2 regions of the Stenotrophomonas sp. YJH_SMC_43 genome follow, and region 2 is predicted to be linked to the other one. Evidence: riboswitches for the same ligand, from Rfam matches in the RefSeq annotation. Region 2 holds a riboswitch; the other holds the start of a gene.
The links. A riboswitch is a leader RNA that binds a small molecule or an ion and turns the genes downstream of it on or off. The one in region 2 is predicted to bind glycine.
Positions count from the first base shown of each region.

Region 1: linked by a shared signal. The riboswitch ahead of gcvP (aminomethyl-transferring glycine dehydrogenase) and the one ahead of AC5QAH_RS14995 (trimeric intracellular cation channel family protein) in region 2 are both predicted to bind glycine.

Region 1 is NZ_JCAFVQ010000001.1:44,364-51,697, reverse strand. It holds gene AC5QAH_RS00210 (phosphoethanolamine transferase) at 1-220, shown strand, start outside; gene AC5QAH_RS00205 (M2 family metallopeptidase) at 802-2,766, shown strand; gene AC5QAH_RS00200 (hypothetical protein) at 2,894-3,286, opposite strand; gene AC5QAH_RS00195 (siderophore-interacting protein) at 3,370-4,266, opposite strand; gene AC5QAH_RS00190 (multidrug effflux MFS transporter) at 4,408-5,634, opposite strand; glycine riboswitch at 5,936-6,038, shown strand; gene gcvP (aminomethyl-transferring glycine dehydrogenase) at 6,101-7,334, shown strand, end outside.
Region 2 is NZ_JCAFVQ010000003.1:616,023-623,356, forward strand. It holds gene AC5QAH_RS14970 (NYN domain-containing protein) at 47-826, opposite strand; gene AC5QAH_RS14975 (NAD(P)/FAD-dependent oxidoreductase) at 950-2,230, shown strand; gene AC5QAH_RS14980 (hypothetical protein) at 2,311-2,763, opposite strand; gene AC5QAH_RS14985 (nuclear transport factor 2 family protein) at 2,767-3,198, opposite strand; gene AC5QAH_RS14990 (GIY-YIG nuclease family protein) at 3,270-3,536, opposite strand; glycine riboswitch at 3,577-3,666, shown strand; glycine riboswitch at 3,680-3,783, shown strand; gene AC5QAH_RS14995 (trimeric intracellular cation channel family protein) at 3,868-4,485, shown strand; gene AC5QAH_RS15000 (DUF5076 domain-containing protein) at 4,571-4,882, opposite strand; gene AC5QAH_RS15005 (3-deoxy-7-phosphoheptulonate synthase) at 5,168-6,241, opposite strand; gene AC5QAH_RS15010 (hypothetical protein) at 6,537-6,794, opposite strand; gene AC5QAH_RS15015 (DUF6616 family protein) at 6,907-7,245, opposite strand; gene AC5QAH_RS15020 (DNA alkylation repair protein) at 7,301-7,334, opposite strand, start outside.

The DNA of each region.
Region 1 (7,334 bases), on a different contig from region 2:
TTACGCCATCGCCCCGGCCGAGCAGACCCGGGTGCCGATGACGATGTGGTTCTCGCCGGGCTTCGCCAGCAGCCGCGGGCTGGACCTGCAATGCGTGCGCAGGCGTTCGGCGGCCTATACCGACCACGACAACCTGTTCCCGTCGGTGCTGGGCCTGATGCAGGTGAAGACGGCGCTGTACGAGCGCGATCGCGACGTGTTCGCCAACTGCGAGAGTTGAGGGTTTGTCGGCAGGGCTGCGCCCTGCACCCGCCGAGGCCACTGCACAAGCAACGGCAACAGCAGAAGCAGGCGATTCGTGGCTTGGCGGGGCGGTGTCGGAATGCGGGGACGCCGCAAGTACGTCCATGTAGGCTTGGCAGCCGCATCCATGCGGCTGACACCCCGCACTCCGACACCGCTCCACCTCTGACAGATTGTCCCGATCTGGTAGATCCACGCCATGCGTGGATGAATTTCCATCGGAATCGAATAGTCGAATTGAATTCGAAAAGCATCCACGCATGGCGTGGATCAATGACAGGTCGCGGAAATCTGTCGAAGGCGGGGTGGGTCCGGTTGCGGGGGCGTGAGCGCCATGGATGGCGCGACCGAGCCTCCATGGACGGATTTACGGCGCCCCCCGCAACCGGACCCGCCCCGCCAAACCACGGACAGTCCGCTGTTGCTGTTGCTTCGGCCTTTTGCCGTTGCTTGAAAGCCTCTGCGGGTGCCGGGCGCCGCCCGGCCGACTTCCGCCACTTGCGGTGGCAGCGACGGCCCACTAGCCTTCGGCCGTCGTTCACCACCCAAGGACCGCCCGTGAAACACCGTCATCTCCTGCTGGCCTCGGCTGTCGCCGCCGCCACGCTGGCCCTGGCCGCCTGCAAGAAGGAACCCACCCCAGGCACCGATACCGCCAGCAGCAGCGCCCCGGCCGGCGAAACCGCCGACCAGTTCGTGGCCCGCATCAATGCCGAATTCAAGGCCGCCTACCCGGAGATGACCTCGGCGCAGTGGCTGTCCTCCACCTACATCAACAGTGACTCCGAACGCATCGCGGCCAAGGCCAACGAGCGCTCGCTGACCCAGCTCAACAGCTGGATCGAGCAGGCCGCCAAGTTCGATGGCAAGCCGATGAGCGAGGACAGCAAGCGCGCGATCCACCTGCTGAAACTGATGTCCTCGATGCCGGCGCCACGCGATCCGGCCAAGCTGGCCGAGCTGACCCAGATCGCCACCCGCATGGAAGGCAGCTACGGTGCCGGCAAGTACTGCACCGACGCCAACGATCCCAACTCCTGCCGCCAGCTGGGCGAGCTGGAACAGGTGCTGGCACGCAGCCGCGATTACGACAAGCAGCTCGACGCCTGGCAGGGGTGGCACAGCACCACCAAGAGCATGCGCGGCGACTACCAGAAGTTCGTCGGCCTGGTGAACGAAGGTGCCAAGGGCATGGGCTTCACCGATGCCGGCCAGATGTGGCGCAGCGGCTACGACATGCCGCCGGAGCAGATCGGCCCGGAAACCGATCGCCTGTGGGAACAGGTCAAGCCGATGTACGAGCAGCTGCACTGCTACGCACGCGGCAAGCTGGACAAGACCTACGGCAAGGACAAGGCCGAAGTGGGCAACGGCCTGATCGCCGCGCACCTGCTGGGCAACATGTGGCAGCAGGACTGGTCGAACCTGTGGGACCAGCTGGAACCGTATCCGGGCGCTGGCAGCCTGGACATCACCGCAGCGCTGGAAAAGCAGTACCAGACCAACCTGAGCGCGGCGCTGGCCAAGGCCGGCAAGGACGCCAACGTGGCCGCCCAGTACAAGGCGCAGCGTGAGGCCGAACTGCGTACCGCCAAGCAGATGACCGAGCGCGCGCAGGACTTCTACGTGTCGCTTGGCATGCCGTCGCTGCCGCAGTCCTATTGGGAAAAGACCCAGTTCATCAAGCCTGACGACCGCGACGTGGTCTGCCACGCCAGCGCCTGGGACATGAACATGGAAGGCGACGTGCGCACCAAGATGTGCATCAAGCCGAACGAAGAGAACTTCACCACCATCTACCACGAGCTGGGCCACATCTATTACGACCTGGCCTACAACCCGCTGCCGCCGCTGTTCCAGGGCGGTGCCAACGATGGCTTCCATGAAGCAATCGGCGACACCATCGTGCTGGCGATGACGCCCAAGTACCTCAGCTCGATCGGCTTGGTCGATGCGCCGACCGAAAGCCGCGAGGCGGTCATCAACAACCAGATGCGCATGGCGCTGTCGGGCGTGTCGTTCCTGCCGTTCGGGCTGATGATCGACCGTTGGCGCTGGGGCGTGTTCGATGGCTCGATCACCGCCGACAACTACAACAAGGCGTGGTGGGACCTGAAAGCCAAGTACCAGGGCGTGGCGCCGGCCGCCACCCGTGGCGAAGAGTTCTTCGATCCGGGCGCGAAGTACCACGTGCCGGGCAACACCCCGTACACCCGCTACTTCCTGGCGCGCATCCTGCAGTTCCAGTTCTACAAGGGCCTGTGCGACGCGTCCGGCTACAAGGGCCCGCTGCATGAGTGCACCTTCTACGGCAACAAGGAAGCCGGCCAGAAGTACTGGGCGATGCTGAGCAAGGGTGCCAGCCAGCCGTGGCAGGCCACGCTGAAGGAACTGACCGGTACCGACAAGCTCGATGCCGGCCCGATGATCGAGTACTTCACCCCGGTCAACGAGTGGCTGAAGCAGCAGAACGAAGGCCAGATGTGCGGCTGGCAGGCCAACGCGGCCCCGGCAGCAAAATGAGAAAAGGGGCGGGTCCGCGAGGATCCGCCCCTTCTCCGTGTTGTAGAGCCGAGCCATGCTCGGCTGCGTTTCCACCGTGCTGCGCACGGCAAGCCGAGCACGGCTCGGCTCTACAGATTGGGCGCGATCAGCTGTTCTTCTTCGCCGCCATCGCCGCGGCCAGCTCGGCCTTGAATTCCTCGAAGGTCTGGCCTTTCTCCTGCGCTTCGGCCTGTGCGGCATCGCGCAGTGCATCGGAGTACATCAGGCGCACCGGCGTGCCATTGCGCTCGTGCAGCTCACCGGCCTGCATGATCAGCGCCAGCACCTGCGCAGCGCTCTCGCTGTGGCCCGCGATGCGGCCGTCCATGCCCAGCACCCATTCGCCGTCGCGGCGCACGACACCGGCCAGCAGGGTGCGCTGAGCATCGCGCAGTTCGGCATGCGGTTCCACCGGCGACGCCTGCGCGGCGGCCTTGTTGACGGCCTGCTTTTCCTGGCGACGGCGCTGGTCGCGGCGGGTCTTGGAACTGGTGGACATGGTGCGGTACCGCTGCGAAGGGGGGCGCAAGGATAGCGCACCCCGCCCGCAGCGCTGCTTCACGCGTGCTCGATCCAGTCCGGTCAGTCCAGCACCTTGCCATGCCGCCAGTAGCCCATGAAGGTGATCGCGCGGCGGTCCAGCCCGCAATCGCGCACCAGGTGGCGGCGGATCGCCATCACCGCCCCCGCCTCACCCGCCACCCAGGCATACAGCGGACCGGCCACGCGGGTATCAGCCTGCTCCCAGAGGATCTGCGTATCGACGTCGATCTCCTCCAGCGCATCGCCGGCAGCCACGCTCGAGGTCGCTGCCAACCGCGCCTGGACCGCCTGCAGCAACGGCTGTCCGTAGGCGGCCTGCCCGCGCGGCAGCCAGACCAGCTCGGCGCTGGAGGGCGCCTTCAGGTGCACCGCATCACCGGCCTGCGCCACCTCCAGCAGCGCCAGCGTGCGCGGTGGGTCGACCATGGCCGCCAGTTCCTCAAGAATTCCGGCCACCGCCGGCAGCGCGGTTTCATCCGCCACCAGCAGCACCTGGCCGACTCCCGCCGGCGGTTTCCATTCCCAGCCTTCGCTGCTGTCGGCACAGTCGGCATCGGGGGCCAGCAGCACTACGCGGTCGCCCGGTCGCGCGTGGATGGCCCAGCGCGAGGCCGGCCCGGTCTCGCCATGAAGCACGAAATCAACGTCGACCTCGCCCTGCTCGGCGCGCAGGTGGCGGATGGTGTAGGTGCGCATGGGCGGGCGCTGGTCGTCCGGCAGGGCCCGGTAGCGTGGGTACCAGTCGTCACCGCTGGGGACCTGCGGCACCTCCTGGCCGGGCAAGGGGAAGAACACCTTGATGCGCTGGTCCGGGCCTTCGGTCTTCATCCGCGCCACGTCGGCACCAGTGAACACCATGCGGTCCAGGGAAGGGGAAAGAACGCGGCGCTCCTTCAGCGCCACCTCGAACAGGCGATAGGTCTGCTGCGCAGCCATGGGGGAACCTCATGCAACGACATCGGATCGGCTGGCTGTCGTGCATCCACGCACCGGCTGGCTGGAGTCCCCAGCCTAGTCCGGTCGCTCCTCGCCGCAAGCGTTACGGGCATCGCGGCCTGCCCTACCCCTGCGCGCTGCTCAATGGCCCGTGCAGGCTGCCTGCGCCGCGCGTTCACGCTGGTGTTCCCAGTACCAGAAAACGAATCCGGCGCCGAAGAACGCGGCCTGGCCCAGCGCCAGGTGCAGCGGGCTGGCACTGAGCAGCGGCGACACCACGCCGGCCACCACGGTGCTGATCATCAGCTGCACGAAGGCCTGCAGCGACGAGGCCAGGCCGCGCTGGTGCGGGTACATGTCCAGCACCGCCAAGGCCAGGATCGGGAAGATCAGGGCCATGCCCATGCCGCCCAGGAAGATCGGCAGCACCGCCCACGGCAGCACGAACTGCGGCGACAGCGCCACGTAGCCGACATTCAGCAGCGCCGACAGCGCGCACAGGCTGAAACCGATGGCGACCTGGCGTGTGGGCGTGGTGTGCCCGGCCATGCGCCCGGACAGGAACGAGCCGGTGGTCATGCCGCCGATGGTGGGGATGAACAACCAGGCGAAACCGCCCTCGCCCAGGTGCAGGTGCTGCATCACCAACACCGGTGCCGAGGAGATGTACAGGAAGATGCCGCCGAAACCGATGCTGCCGGCCAGCGCCAGGCGCAGGAAGCGCGGGTTGAAGCCGATGCGCACGTAGTCACGCAGCAGCACGCGCGGCGACAGCGGCACCCGTGCCTCGACCGGATGGGTTTCCGGCAGGAAGCACGCGGTGGCCGCCAACAGCACCAGCCCGAACACCACCAGGAACCAGAAGATCAGCGGCCAGCCGGCGCCACTGAGCAGGATCCAGCCACCGATGATCGGTGCGATGGCCGGAGCGATGCCGAACAGCATCGACACCTGGCTCATCAGCCGCTGGGCATCGTGGCCGTGGTACAGGTCGCGGATCACCGCGCGGCCGACGATCATGCCGACACCCGCCGACAGGCCCTGCAGCGCGCGGAACGCCAGCAGCGTGGACAGGTCGGTGGACAGCGCGCAGCCGACCGAGGCGCCGACGAACACCACCAGGCCGCCCAGGATCACCCGCTTGCGGCCCCAGGCATCGGACAGCGGGCCGTGCGCCAGGCTCATCAGGCCGTAGAACAGCAGGTACACGCTGATGGTCTGCTGCACCGCCACCTCGTCCACCGCCAGGCGCTGGGCCAGCTGCGGGAACGCCGGGAAGATGGTGTCGATCGAGAACGGGCCGAACATGGCCAGGCCGGCAAGCAGCAGGGCCATGCGGCGGGTGGAAGGGGCAACAGCGGCGGTCATGGAGGAAGCGTCCGGCAGGGCCATGCGGGGCACGCACGGCGGGCGCCGGTCCCGCAACAACGGGGACGGCGCCAGATGAATTCGGGTATCCGCCCATCATAGGTGGGGATTGCGCCTGATGCCATGCAGCACTGCACAAAACGCACGGCCGGGCCATCGGCCATTCAGGCGCGGCGGCACCGACCGGCGGCCGCTGGCCGGGCCCGCAACGGGCTATAATCGGCGGGCAACACGGTGGGAGAAGCGGAACACCGCTGCCGAAGGCGCAACGCCCGTAATCGCTCAGGCCCGATACCACCCGTAACACAACTCTGGAGAGACCGGTTCGATCCGGCGCCGAAGGGGCACGAAGCTGCGGTTTTCCGCGCTTTTAAACTCTCAGGCAAAAGGACAGAGGGGCGCCCCGCAGACCGCCGACAGGCGGCTTGTGCCCGTGCGTGTGCCCTTTCCTGACGGATCCTTCGCCATGTCCCAGAACACCCCTTCCCTGCGTGAGCTCGAGCACCACAACGCGTTCGTCGAGCGCCACATCGGCCCCAACGACGCCGAGATCGCGCAGATGCTCGATGTCGTCGGCCACGCGTCGCTGGATGGCATGACCGATGCCATCGTACCGGCCAAGATCAAGTCGCCGGCACCGCTGGCGCTGCCGGAGTCGATGACCGAAGTACAGGCACTGGCGAAGATCCGTGCGATCGCCGACAAGAACACCGTGCTGCGCAGCTTCATCGGCCAGGGCTACTACGGCACCCACACGCCGAACGTGATCCTGCGCAACATCCTGGAAAACCCGGCCTGGTACACCGCCTACACTCCGTACCAGGCGGAAATCTCGCAGGGCCGCATGGAAGCGCTGATCAACTTCCAGACCCTGTGCGCCGACCTGACCGGCATGGAAATCGCCAACGCCTCGCTGCTGGACGAAGCCACCGCCGCTGCTGAAGCGATGACCCTGGCCAAGCGTTCGGCCAAGTCCAAGTCGGACACCTTCTTCGTGCACGACGCCGTGCATCCGCAGACGCTGGAACTGCTGCGTACCCGCGCCGAGCCCATGGGCATCGTGCTGCGCGTCGGCACCCCGGCCGAAGCACTGGAAGCGGAAGCCTTCGGCCTGCTGCTGCAGTATCCGGATACCTTCGGCCAGGTGGGCGACTACAAGGCGCTGGTCGATGCCGTGCACGCACGCGGCGGCCTGGTGGCCGTGGCCACCGACCTGCTGGCCCTGACCCTGCTGGCCGCCCCGGGCGAATGGGGCGCGGACATCGTGGTCGGCAACAGCCAGCGTTTCGGCGTGCCGTTCGGCTTCGGTGGCCCGCACGCCGCCTTCATGGCCTGCCGTGACGCCTACAAGCGCTCGATGCCGGGCCGCCTGATCGGTGTTTCGGTCGATGCCCAGGGCAACCCGGCCTACCGCCTGACCCTGCAGACCCGCGAGCAGCACATCCGCCGCGAGAAGGCGACTTCCAACATCTGTACCGCGCAGGTGCTGCTGGCGGTGATGGCCTCGATGTACGCCGTTTACCACGGCCCGGAAGGCCTGACCCGCATTGCCCGCCGCACCCATCGCCTGGCCTCGATCCTGGCCGCAGCGCTGCGCAATGCCGGCGTGCAGGTTGGTGGCGACTTCTTCGACACCCTGCATGTCACCGGCGTGCACGCCGATGAGATCCATGCCAAGGCCCGCGCCGCCGGCTACAACC
Region 2 (7,334 bases):
CCGGATGCGGGATCTTGCATCCGGCGTTGCCGGCCAGCGGCCGGCACTACCGGTTCTTCTTCGGCAGCGCGCGCACGTAGGATGACTTGCCGTCCTTCTTCAGCTCGAACAGCCCGATCGCTGCCAGCAGGTCACTGAGCTTGCCGTAACCGTAGTTGCGCGGATCGAACGAAGCCTGGTTGCCGATCTGGCTGCCAACCGGCCCCAGATGCGACCAGCCATCCTCGCCCTCGGCCGAGGACACCGCGCGGCGCAGCATCTTCACCAGCCGGGTGTCGCTGCGCATTTCCGCACCGCTCTTGCGCGGCCGCGCATCGTCGTTGGCTACCGGCTCGTTCGAGGCCTGTTCGCTGGAGGCCTGTTCGGTATCCGGCACGCTGGCGTGGGTCTGGCCCAGCGCTTCCAGATAGGTGAACTTCGAGCACGCGTTGACGAACGGTTCCGGCGTTTTCTTCTCGCCAAAACCATACACCTTCACGCCATCGGTCAGCAGGCGCATCACCATCGGGGTGAAATCGGCATCGCTGGAGACGATGGCGAAACCATCGAGGTTGCGCGCGTACAGCAGATCCATGGCGTCGATCACCATCGCCATGTCCGAGGCATTCTTGCCCTTGCTGTAGGCGAACTGCTGGATCGGACGGATCGCGTACTCGTGCAGCACCGCCTCCCAGCCCTTCAACCGCGGACTCTTCCAGTTGCCATAGGCGCGGCGTACGTTGGCCACACCGTAGCGGGCGACTTCGGCCAGGACCTCGTCGATCTTCGAGGCCGGCGCGTTGTCGGCGTCGATCAACAGGGCGATGCGCTTTTCCGGTTCGCTCATGGGCTCCTCACGGGCCGTTGCCTGAACCCGAGTATCGCCGATCCACGCGGGCGCTGACGTGACAGGGGGCCATCATGCGAAGATGCCAGGCGCTTCCCCCAATGCCCCCACTGGAGTAAGTCGATGAGTCGCGAGCGCGTTCCCCACCTGGTTGTTGTCGGCGGCGGTTTTGCCGGTCTCTGGGCCACCCGCGCCCTGGCCCGCGAGCGCATACGCATCACCCTGGTCGACCGCCGCAACCATCACCTCTTCCAGCCGCTGCTGTACCAGGTGGCCACCGCCGGCCTGTCCGCCCCGGATATCGCCGCACCGCTGCGCCACATCCTCGGCCACCAGCGCAATGTGGAAGTCCGCCTCGGCGAAGTGGTGGCCATCGACAAGCAGGCCCGGCAGATCCGCATGGCCGATGGCAGCACGCTGGACTACGACAGCCTGCTGCTGGCCACCGGCGCCACCCACGCCTACTTCGGCAACGACCAATGGGCCGATGATGCGCCCGGGCTGAAGACGCTGGACGATGCCATCGCGCTGCGCCGCAAGCTGCTGCTGGCGTTCGAGCGCGCCGAAGCAGAACCGGACCCGGCGAAGAAGGCCGCATGGTTGAGCTTCGCCGTGGTTGGCGGTGGACCTACCGGCGTCGAACTGGCCGGCACGCTGGCCGAGATCGCGCGCCATACCCTGCGCAACGAGTTCCGCCACATCGACCCGGCCAGCGCCAAGGTGCGGCTGGTCGAAGCCGGGCCGCGCGTACTGTCGTCGTTCCCGGAAGTGCTTTCGCTGAAGGCGCGCCGGCAGCTGGAAAAGCTGGGCGTGGAAGTGCTGACCGGCACCCCGGTGAGCGACATCGACAGCCAGGGCTTCAGGCTCGGCGATCAGTTCGTGCCGGCACGCACGGTGGTGTGGGCCGCCGGTGTGGCCGCTTCACCGCTGGCGCGCACGCTGGAGGTGCCGCTGGACCGCGCCGGGCGCGTGCAGGTGCAACCCGACCTCACCCTCTCTGGCCACCCGGAACTGTTCGTGGCTGGCGATCTGGCCGTATTGAACCAGGCCAACGGCAAGCCGGTGCCTGGCGTGGCGCCCGCGGCCAAGCAGATGGGCAAGTACGTGGCCGAGGTGATCCGCGCGCGCCTGCACGGCAAGCCCGAACCCGGCCCGTTCAAGTACGCAGACTTCGGCAACCTGGCCACGATCGGCCGCATGGCTGCGATCGTGCATCTGGGCCGGCTGCAGCTGTCCGGTGTGCTGGCGTGGTGGTTCTGGCTGGCCGCGCACGTGTTCTTCCTGATCGGCTTCCGCAACCGCATCGTGGTGCTGCTGAACTGGGCCGTGGCGTACTGGAGCTACCAGCGCAGCGCGCGCATCATCTTCGGTGATGACCAGGACGACCGGCGACCGAAGCGGTAGGAGCGCACGCAACGGGGTCGGCTCCCTTTCCGCAGGAAAGGGCTCTGACCCGGTCAACACCCTCCACGCATGGCGTGGATCTACCGGTTCATCGGGCCACCGGACATCCGTCGTTTCGACCAGGTCCGGCAGAAGTCCTCCTTCCTTGCGGTGTCGGCAATCTGCGCGGTACTCCAATGCCGGGTGATCCAGATCGTCAATGCGGTACTGCTGAGCTGCCAGCGCAGCACGCCGCGCTGCGGTTGCCGCCACAGATAGCGCCGGGCAATCCAGAAGGCCTCCCGCTCCACTTCAGGCACCTTCTTCATCGCGTCGTTGTCGAAGAACTGGGCGGTGAAGCGCCAGGGGTTCATCGGCCGATACCCCGCCCGTGGCTCACTGCTGCACGCAGCCACACCACTGAGCGCACGGTCGGCCGGCTTCGGCCGACCGCCTGCTAATACCAGCCCGAGCAGGTACAGCAGTCCAGGCAGCAGCGCGATGCCGGCGACCAGCACGACGACGGAGATCCATGCCTTGCCGGCGGCACGCATCGCTCACTGCGCCTTCGGTTTCGGGTACCACAGCGCGTTGACGATGACCCAGCGCTGGTCGAAGCGCCCCATGTGGAAGTAATCGACGAACCACGGGGTCTCCAGCCGTACCGAGGCCGCGTTGCCGGTCACGTCCAGCACCGTGCAGCGACGATCCCATTGATCCTTCGGGGTCTTCAACGCGCCCTGCTTCGTCAGCAAGACCAGCTCCTCCTTCGACATCCGGCGCAGGCCCAGGCGTTCGTCAGGTGTATCGCCGAGCACAGCGCGCTTGGCCAGGTCCGGATGCAGGGAGCGGGCGACGCGCTGCGGGTCGGCTTCCAGCTGGCCATCGACATAGTCGTGGCAGGTGGCTTCGATGGCCGCGAGGGTGGCCGGGGCGGCGGCGGGGCTTGTGCCTGCGGAAAGAGCGAACAGCAGGGCGATCGTGGACATCCGGGTCTCCAGCTCTGGGCGCGAGGCGATCATCGCACGGGCCGGGTAGCCCATCCACGCGTGGCGTGGATCTACAGGACCGGCGCCTGCAGCCAAGCCAGCTTGCGTTCGCGGGGCTGCTGCTTGAGCTGCCACTCGGCGCGGGAGGCGGCGGCCCGGTCCGGGTATTCGCGCACGGCCAGCACGCGCAGCGGCGGCCGGGCCCGGGTGTAGCGCGCGCCCTTGCCGGCCTGGTGGGCGGCGAAACGCGCCTCCACATCGGTGCTGATGCCGGCGTAATAGCTGCCATCGCGGCATTCGAGCAGGTACAGGAACCACGGGCGGAGGGACGGGGCCATGCCTGGATTATGCCGTGCTGCACTGCAGCGGATATACTGGCGCCCGAATGCAGGAGAGAGGCGCCGCGCTGGCGCCCGCCGAAGGCGCAGGCTCCCATGATCGCTCAGGCCGGTGGGCTGGAATCCCACCAACCATGCATTCGACTCGCCGAGCTGGAGAGAGGTCACCGGGCACGCCCGGGACGATCCGCCGAAGGGGCACGCGGCCCATGCCGCTGAACTCTCAGGCAAAAGGACAGCGGGAGCGGCACCGGTCATCGTCATCCCGTCATTGCGCAGGCTGTGGCGGTAGTCGCGCATGGCCGGCCCCACCGCGCCCGGAGCCTGTCCCATGCTGCTGTCCATCATCTACCTGATTGCCATTTCCGCCGAGGCCATGACTGGCGCACTGTCCGCAGGCCGCCGCCGCATGGACCTGTTCGGCGTGGTCATGATCGCCTGCGTCACCGCACTCGGTGGCGGTTCGCTGCGCGACATCCTGCTCGGCCACTACCCGCTGGGCTGGGTCAAACATCCCGAGTACCTCGGCTTCACCGTGTGTGCGGCGCTGATCGCCACCTGGGTGGCGCGCTGGATGCACCACTTCCGCCGCACCTTCCTGGTGCTCGACGGCCTGGGCCTGATCGCCTTCACCCTGATCGGCTGCTCGATCGCGCGCGAAGCCGGCCATGCGATGCCGATCGTGCTGATCGCCGGCATGCTGACCGGCGCGTTCGGCGGCGTGCTGCGCGACATCCTCTGCAACGAGGTACCACTCATCTTCCAGAAGGAGCTGTACGCGATCATCGCGCTGCTGACCGGCGCGGCCTACCTGTTGCTGCTGCACTGGGGCGTGGCCGATGCCACCGCAATCCTGTGCTGCCTCGGCGGCGGCTTCGCGCTGCGCCTGCTGGCGATCCACTACCGCTGGGAAATGCCGAAGTTCGTGTACCACGACGAAGTGCATTGAAGTTCGCGTTCTCCACGTCGCCCAGCGCTTGTTGCCGTGTTGCGTTGGGACGCTGTCTCCAGCGCCGCGGCGCCCATCTGGTCCCTCAGTGGCGGACCACGAATCCCCCCGAGCGCCCACTGGACGGCGCCCGCAGCTCTTCATCGAATGCATCCTTGATCGCGTTGATCGCCGCGCCGCGGTCCATCCCGCCACTCACGACCAGAGCATCTGCGACATGCTGGGCGACGTCTGCCAGGATGCGTCCCCACGCATGCTCCTCTCGAATGCCAGGACGATCTCCATACAGGCCAACGTTCAGCGAAGCATGCAATCCCCGTTCGGCAATCCACACGCGGATCATCTCGATGGAATCCTCATCGCGCTGTGCGGCTTCTGGAATGATCAGTTCTTTCATGGCTGCGGCCACCAAACAGGAAGTGGCATTGTGACGTGACCTGGAGCGTACGTGGAGCGGATCTTCTACAAAGCCCCGCGCTTCGCGGGCTCGACGCTACATGAAGGCCCCATCCATCGTTCTCACCACCCCGGCGATGTACCTGGCGCTGTCGCTCATGCGCAGCGCCAGGCGCATCGCCGGTGCAGATGGGCCGGTCTCCAACTCCGACCGGCCCTGATCGCGGCCGCACCCCCGCAGGCGCTGGCCGCCATCCACACACGTGCCGCACTCAAGCGGCTTCCATCAGGCGGCTTCGGACACCTTCACTTCACGGCGGGCGCGCACGGCCGCGGCCAGCCGCTCCAGCACCGTCACGGTGGTGTCCCAGTCGATGCAGCCATCGGTGATGCTCTGCCCGTAGACCAGCGGTTGGCCTTCCACCAGTTCCTGGCGACCACCAACCAGATGGCTCTCGATCATCACGCCAACGATGCGTTGTTCGCCGTCTTCCAGCTGAACGGCGATGTCGTCGATCACCTTCGGCTGGTTCTCCGGATTCTTCAGGCTGTTGGCATGGCTGGCGTCGATCATCAGGCGCGCTGGCAGCTTGGCCTTGGCCAGCACCTGGCAGGCCTCGGCAACACTGCCTGCGTCGTAGTTCGGCTGCTTGCCGCCGCGCAGGATCACATGGCAATCCGGGTTGCCGGTGGTCGACACGATGGCGGTTCCGCCCTGCTTGGTGACCGACAGGAAGTGATGCGGATTGGACGCCGCACCCACTGCGTCAGCGGCGATCTTCACGTTGCCATCGGTGCCGTTCTTGAAGCCGACCGGGCACGACAACCCCGAGGCCAGCTCGCGATGCACCTGGCTTTCAGTGGTGCGTGCGCCGATCGCGCCCCATGCCACCAGGTCGGCGATGTACTGCGGCGAGATCACGTCAAGGAACTCGACACCGGCCGGCAGGCCCAGCTTGTTGATGTCGCGCAGCAGGCCGCGTGCGATGCGCAGGCCCTTGTCGATCCTGAAGCTGCCGTCCAGGTCCGGATCGTTGATCAGGCCCTTCCAGCCCACCGTGGTGCGCGGCTTCTCGAAGTACACGCGCATGACGATTTCCAGTTCGCCGGCCAGCGCGTCGCGCAGCGGCTTCAGGCGCTGGGCGTACTCGATGGCGGCCTTCGGGTCGTGGATCGAGCACGGGCCTACCACCACTGCCAGGCGGTCGTCGCGGCCATGCAGGATCTGGTGCAGGGCCGCGCGCGAGGCGCTGACGGTGTCGGAGGCTTCATCGTCACAGGGCAGCATCGCCAGCAGCTGGGCAGGCGGTGTCAGCGGTTCGATGGTGCGGATACGCAGGTCGTCGGTGTGCGGGGGCATTGCGGGAGATCTCCGGAACGTTGGGGGTCCCCAGCGTGGCGGCATGAAAAAAGCCGCCAGGTTCGCTGGCGGCTTTCGGGAATGCGTCTGAAGCTTTCTTCAGGGTGAGCGCAATCCTTCCTCCGCCGGTGGCTTCGGAAAGTAATACCAGTAAAAGCTGGTGGGGGCTGCGTTCATGGGATCTATTGATAGCACAGCTTTTGCGCAGTGCAAAATGTTTCATACGCAACTGGGGACGCGGTTCAGCGAGATGCGCGCCAGCCCGGCCTACGCGGCGGCAACCACGCAAAGTCGCTCATTTGCCATGCACTTCCACGTCCAGCAGCAGGCCCTCATGGATGTCGGCCCAGCGTTCCAGCACGCGATCCAGTTCCCGCCGGGCCTCGTCCAGCTGCTCGGGGTTGAGCAGGGAACGCGCGGTGTAGAGGTCGGAAACCAACCGCCGCAGGGCCGATTCCTGGATGGCCACCGACGGCCCCTCCAGCCCCGGCAACTGCAACGCCGGGCTGTCGCCAAGAGGGCCGAACAACGTGACCTGGAGCGTGCTCTGCATGATCGACTTCCCTGCGGATGGACATGGGCAATGTCCTGTTTACCGCGTCCGGGTGACAGGCGCATGTGCCACCCATGCCGAGGACCGGGATCTGCCGGCGTCTGCCGCCCCGCTACAAGGCGGCCAGGTCGGCCAAGTGCTGGGCCATGCTGTCCATCGCGCCTACCGCATGGGTGGTGGTGAAGTACTCATGCCAGCCGGTAGCGGCAATGCCAGCCACCAGCGCATCGACCTCCTCGCGGCTCGCGCAGCGCCAGACCGCATAGAACTGTTCATCGCTGCTATGCGGTACGTCCCTGGCAATGCGGCCCATCGCCAGCGGCGTGATGCGGGCTGGATCGAACTGCTGCATGCCGGCGCCAATACGGGCGAAGAAGGCATTCCGCTGCTCGGGCGGCAGTGTGGTCCAGGCCGGCGTGGCGGTATAGAGCTCGATGAAGGTGTGCGACATGGTGGTTCTTCCTTGAGGTTGACGGGGTTGCGGGTTTGTCGGCCAGCATCCGGCACTACCGGAGCGAGCGCAGTGCGCGTTTGCGGATG